2 linked regions of the Heyndrickxia acidicola genome follow. Each later gene encodes a partner of the first gene's protein in a complex. Links are inferred from orthologs where the notes say so. Each region holds a gene or a part of one and is shown on either strand. Other genes may lie near its edges.

Region 1 (3,296 bases):
GTTAGTACACTTATTCCCGTAGCATTCATGCTGTTCTTCCATCTCTTCTCCACAGTCCATACAGTATTTTGGGGGCAGATTCCTAAAAAAATCAACAACATTATTTAACATAAAAACCTCTCCCTTACCTGATTTTTTTGTTATATAACTGTTATAATCTTATTGATTTGTATTATAACAACAAAAAGATGATTTTGTCTATACCGATTTTGAATTATGTGAAAATGGGTAAAATGAAGTATAGTAAATGGAGAACGCTGCAACAGTAAAGTATATTTTTAAAGGAGGGATAGGCATGAAACTGACTATAATTGGCCATTGGGGTGGATATCCAAAGCTGAATGAAGCCACAACAGGCTATTTACTCGAGCATGAAGGATTTAAGATGTTAATTGATTGCGGAAGCGCCGTTTTCTCCGCCATGCAGCAATTTGTGTTGCCTGAAGAGCTGGATGCGGTGATTATTTCCCACTATCATGAAGATCATGTTGCTGATATTGGCGTATTGCAATATTCTCTTTTAAATGGAAAATATTTAGGGAAAAAAACAGGCACCCTGCCGATTTACGGCCATTTAGAGGATCAAATGGGCTTTGACCGCTTATCCTTCAGGGATATTACTGAGGGAGTGGTATATCATCCTGATGAAATTCTTCAAGTAGGTCCCTTTTCCATTCGTTTTTTGAAGACGAAGCATCCTGTTCCGTGTTATGCAATGAGAATTGAAGCTGGCAATCAAGTTCTTGTATACACTGCAGATTCTGCTTTTATACATGACTTTATTCCCTTTTCAAGAGACGCAGATCTGTTATTGTGTGAATGCAATTTTTATGGAGATATGAATGGGGAACAAGCCGGCCACATGACAAGCTATCAGGCGGGGGAAATGGCTGAAGGGGCAAAAGTGAAGAAATTGGTACTAACACATCTTCCGCAATTTGGAGAAGTGGAACAATTGAAACAGGAAGCATCGGAACGGTTTTCCGGTGAAGTAGAGCTGGCAGCACTGGGACTAGCTCTGGAATTGTAGTTCCTTGTTTATAGTAATCTTGCAGCATAATGTAGAAGCCATATGCAAAGAAAATGCAGTGCAATAAAGGAGTGAGATAGGATTGTTATTTATAGATAATAAAGGAATTACAGATCCCCGTATTAATTTGGCGATAGAAGAATATGCGGTTAAAAATTTGGATATTAATGAGAGCTTTCTTTTGTTTTACATTAACCAGCCTTCCATTATTATCGGGAAGAATCAAAATACCATAGAAGAAATTAATACAGAGTATGTGGAAAAAAATAATGTTATTGTTGTTAGGCGACTTTCAGGAGGGGGAGCCGTTTATCATGATCTTGGAAATCTAAATTTCAGCTTTATTACCAAGGATGACGGCGAAAGCTTTCATAACTTCCTGAAATTTACCGAACCGGTTATAGCAGCATTAAAAAAGCTTGGAGTAGACGCAAAACTGAGCGGGCGGAATGATATTCAGGTAGGGGAAAGAAAAATTTCAGGTAATGCCCAATTTTCCACAAAAGGAAGAATGTTCAGCCATGGAACTCTCATGCTGAATTGTGAGCTGGACCATGTAACTCAGGCCTTAAAAGTGAAAAAAGACAAGATAGAGTCGAAAGGGATAAAATCGATAAGGAGCAGGGTGGCAAATATATCGGAATTCTTAGATCAACCGCTTTCCATTGAGGAGTTCCGCCAAATCCTCCTTGAAAATATTTTCGGTGGACAAGAAATTCCTGAATATACCCTGACCTCAGAAGATTGGGAGAAGATTCATCAATTATCAAAAAATCGTTACCAGCAATGGGACTGGAATTATGGTAAATCACCAAGTTTTAATCTCCAGCATTCCCGCAGATTTCCTGCCGGAAGTATTGACATCCGCCTTGATGTACAAAAGGGATTAATTGATGATTGTAAGATTTATGGGGACTTTTTTGGTGTCGGTGATGTAAGTGAGATTGAAAATAAACTTATGGGTACCCGATATGAGAAAAAGGAAATTGAAAAAGCAATCCAAAACACGGATGTAAGTCACTATTTTGGCAACATAACAAAAGAAGACTTAGTTGAATTAATCTATTAGGCTCTTCTTGTAAGGCTCTTTTCGTATACTTTGTTGCTATTGGTCACAAAAATATCATTTTAAATATATATTCAGTATTAAAAGCAGGTGAATAGCACACGAAAAGATGCCACGAAGACAGACAACATACGGAATAATCCTTTGTACATAGAGCAACAATCTATATAAAAACAGCCATCTATTAAAACAAAGCTGTCCTCCTCTTGGCAGGGCAGCTTTGTTTTTGTGCATATAAAAGTATAATTTTTACATTATTTAACCAGTGTCGTCTCTGTCCAGATCCAGCGCCTATCAGCTAGTGAACCCTGAAATAGGTCAGCATCAGCTCTAAAACAGTCTCACTGTGTTTCCTTTATCTCAGTTTTGAAGACGACGAAATCCGTACACTGATGAGCAAGGCGTGTGCGCTTTTCTTAGCTGTTAAAGCTGGATTCAGGGGAGAAACTCTATGAAATAAAAATTTTAAGTAAATCTGTGCGCCACTTGAATATGTAATATTCTTTCATTATAATTAATTTAGAAAATTTAAATGAATGATTATTCATTCAGGAAGGGGAAGGGAAAAATGAATTTAGCTTCTCACTTAAAAAAGACAGCAGCTGAAAATGCAGATAAAACGGTTTATTATTTTTTAGATAAACCTACTACATATGCAGAATTTGATACGGCTGTTACTAAATTTGCCGATGGTCTAAGTAAGCTGGGTATTAAAAAAGGCGACCATATTGCACTTCTTCTTGGAAACTCACCTCACTTTGTCATCTCCTTATATGGGGCAATGAGACTGGGGGCAACGGTCATCCCTATTAATCCTATTTACACTCCGGAGGAAATCGGCTATATCATCAACAATGGGGATGTAAAGGCCGTTATTTCGCTGGACCTTTTAGTTCCGCTTGCAGGAAAGCTTGGGGCAATGCTTCCTAAGGTGGAACACTATATCATATGCGAAACGAACCCTGCCAGCCCGCCGGATTTATCTGTTCACCCAAAATTGAAATCGTTTACAGAAGTGCTTGTATCAGGCAAAACAGATTTTCAAGCAGCAGATACTGACACGGATGATGTGGCAGTCATCCTTTATACATCGGGGACAACCGGTAAGCCAAAAGGGGCAATGCTTACACATAAGAATCTCTACTCCAATGCAAGTGACATCAGTAACTATCTGAAAATCAATGATCAGGATCGTGTCAT
Region 2 (3,177 bases), 2.3 Mb from region 1 along the record:
CCCTTTAGTGGATTAAAGGATAGTGGTATGGGTATAAAGTTTATAATAAGATTAGGAATAGGGGTGGATTTTATGTCGAGGGTTACACCATTTTTAATGTTTCAGGGAAATGCAGAGGAAGCGATGAATTATTACACTTCTTTAATTGAAGACTCCGAAATTACCAGCATCACCCGTTACGGTGCAAATGGACCGGGTGAAGAAGGCAGTATCCTCAAAGCCTCCTTTACACTTAATGGGCAGGAATTTATATGCATTGACAGCAACATGAAGCACGATTTTACATTTACACCTTCTTTCTCGTTGTTTATTAATTGTGATACGGAAGAGGAGATAAACCGGCTTTACGAGGGGTTATCAGCTGGCGGTGTACTCATGCCATTAGGTGAATATCCATTTAGTAAGAAGTTTGGCTGGACGGTTGATAAGTTTGGTGTTTCATGGCAGTTTACTCTTCCATACGAATGAGAGAATGATTTGATTTATCAAGAGTAGAATGGCTTTTAAAGTTAGATTTGGCTCATTATGTGGGAAGCCCTTTGGAAAATTGATTTACACTGCAGGAAACGAGAGATACATAACGATTTTATTCATTTCGAAAAAGTAGAAACTTCTGCTATACTTCTAAGACATCTAAAAAAAGAAAGGTGAATAGAACGTGTCTTTGACTTTTTACTGGTACCCTAAATGCGGAACTTGCCGCAACGCGAAAAAGTGGCTTGAAAATCATAATGTTTCTTTTGAAGCGGTGAATATTGTAGATAATCCTCCTTCAAAGGAAGAATTGAAATCATTGTATCAACAAAGCGGACTGGAGCTTAAAAAGCTCTTCAACACCAGCGGCATGAAATACAGGGAGCTGGGGTTAAAGGATAAAATGAAAACTGCATCAGAAGATGAACTCCTGACAACTTTAGCCTCTGACGGCATGCTGATAAAGCGTCCAGTCGTAACAAATGGCAGCAAAGCTTCTTTTGGTTTTAAAGAAGAAGAATATGAGCAAAAATGGCTGTGAAAATAAAGAGAGTTTTCTTGCTTTCTACCTGAGAAATATGTAAATATAAAGTGAATAGATTTGTTTGAAGGGGAAACTTCACTTTTAAACGTAAAGAATTTTGTAGAAATACGGATGATTAGATGGAGGGAATATGGATGAGTGTACCAAAAGAATTGCGTTATTCAGAAGAGCATGAGTGGGTTAAGCAAGAAGGCGGTAATGTCCGTATCGGCATTACAGATTTCGCTCAATCTGAATTAGGGGATATTGTTTTTGTCGAGCTTCCTGAAGTAGGAGATACAGTTACGGCAAATGAACCATTCGGCAGCGTTGAATCCGTTAAAACGGTTTCTGAGCTTTACGCGCCTGTAAGCGGAAAAGTAGTAGAAGTAAATGAAGATTTAGGGGACAATCCTGAATATGTGAACGAATCATCATATGACAAAGCATGGATGATCGTAGTAGAGCCAGCTGATGCAGCCGAATTGGACAGCCTAATGACAGCTGAGCAATATGAAGAAATGATTAACGAAGATTAATATTTTTCTCCTTCACCTTGGACTTGTTCCAAGGTGTTTTTTAACTATTTTTGTATGATACTGCTATGTACGATGAAAAATTATACTCAGCAATGTTGTGCGAAAAGAAGCCCTTAACTAGACGCAAAGGATGAATTGAACAATGAGAATCCTGACTCAAGATGAAATCCATATACTGCAGCACGATGAGCAGGCTTTTGCCCTGTACTTTTATACTCCCCTTTGCGGGACCTGCAAGGTGGCTTCAAAGATGCTCGATGTTGTGGAGCAGCTTAAAACAGGCTACTCTTTTGGAAAGGCAGACCTGAACTTCATGCCTGAAATGGCAGAGAAGTTTTCAATTGAAAGTGTCCCTTGCCTGCTTCTTTTTCAAAATGGTCGGGTAAAAGAAAAATTATATGCATTCCATTCTGTACCTTACATTTATGAAAAAATGACTAGCAAAAATAACGGGCCGTCTGAGTAAAAATCCCCATTCGATCCGGTATTTTTAATTCATGAAAAAGTGTATTAAAAGCAACTATAAAATGACATATTTCTTGGGAAATAGATAAGACAGCGGAAGCATCATCGGTCTGCTGTCTTTTTTTATGTTTTTATAGGGGATAATGTTGAACGATTGTAAAAGGATTAAAGGTAGAAGGCAAGGAATATAATCGTATGACAAATGGACGGGATGTGGAAATCGTGGATAAGTATTTAAATCGTTTGTTTTATAAACTCGAAGAACGCAGCCATTTGTTGGAGCTGCTGCCCAGCAATCCATTTACAGCGTTAATACAGAGTGGCAAAGAGTCTTGGATCATAAGCCTTTCTGAACAGGATATTTATTACCAGGCAGGGGAGAACAGTTCAAGTGCAGATTTGGAAATTGCAGGCCCGGAGTCTATTTTAAGGGTTTTGCTGAACGGAGAAGTGAGACTAAGCCAGTTAAAAAAAATGGGCCATATTGAAGTAGAGGGTTCATTCAGGCATTTACTATTATTAGAGGCTGTTTTATGGCTCTGCCGCAAATATGAAGGAGTTGCAGAAAATGATCCGCTTAATCTGCTAGAATCCATATAAATAATGCTGCTTTTTTTAAAAAAATCTTTTTCAGGATAAAGGCTTCAATTAAGCTTTAACCAAGATGTCTCCTTTAGATAAAGTCTTTATTATTGGATTTTTTATGTTGATTTTATCATATGCTGAGGGGGCGGAACTATTAAAACAATTTAGGGGAGATAAGCACTAGTTTTTGCAGTGAGGAGGGGCTTATCGTTTGCAGAAAGCAAATGCTTGCAGTAAAAATCAACTAGCAGGAGGAACAGGGCACCTCCCATGTCTTTCTTAAATTACAATGTTGTGGTCTGATTCCAAAGTTGATTGAAGCAGAAGGCGCGAGACTCCTGCGGGATCAGCGTGTAAGGGGAGACCCCGCAGGAGCACAGCGACGAGGAGGCTCCACTACCGCCCCGCGGAAAGCGAGTGCGTGAAGCGCAAATCAACCAGCAGGAGGAACAGGGCACTACTGATGTCTCTAATAAAACCCGATGTTGACCTGAATCTAAAGTAGATTGTAGCCGAAGATAACAGACTCCTGTGGATGTGCCTAGCATGCAAAATGAACTATTCTATTCATATGAAAATTGATCCTTCTCC

The links.
Region 2: the proteins of lplA (region 1) and gcvH are in contact, whole or in part, in a crystal structure (PDB 3A7A), measured with the Escherichia coli proteins. The link is inferred for Heyndrickxia acidicola from one-to-one orthologs.

The regions. Positions count from the first base shown.
Region 1 is NZ_KV440953.1:2,298,297-2,301,592, reverse strand. What follows is about bases 143-3,105. They hold lplA (lipoate--protein ligase), read left to right. Parts: upstream 143-1,112; coding sequence 1,113-2,099; downstream 2,100-3,105. Other genes in these bases: A5N88_RS10775 (fatty acid--CoA ligase family protein), read left to right, coding at 2,665-3,105; A5N88_RS10785 (MBL fold metallo-hydrolase), read left to right, coding at 296-1,030. Outside these bases: protein YhfH, read right to left, coding at 1-111; more of A5N88_RS10775, read left to right, coding at 3,106-3,296. UniProt on the Escherichia coli protein: Catalyzes both the ATP-dependent activation of exogenously supplied lipoate to lipoyl-AMP and the transfer of the activated lipoyl onto the lipoyl domains of lipoate-dependent enzymes.
Region 2 is NZ_KV440953.1:4,591,898-4,595,074, forward strand. The notes cover bases 1-2,844. They hold gcvH (glycine cleavage system protein GcvH), read left to right. Parts: upstream 1-1,152; coding sequence 1,153-1,536; downstream 1,537-2,844. Other genes in these bases: A5N88_RS21295 (VOC family protein), read left to right, coding at 73-468; A5N88_RS21300 (arsenate reductase family protein), read left to right, coding at 659-1,015; A5N88_RS21310 (thioredoxin family protein), read left to right, coding at 1,679-2,002; A5N88_RS21315 (SCP2 sterol-binding domain-containing protein), read left to right, coding at 2,197-2,601. UniProt on the Escherichia coli protein: The glycine cleavage system catalyzes the degradation of glycine. The H protein shuttles the methylamine group of glycine from the P protein to the T protein.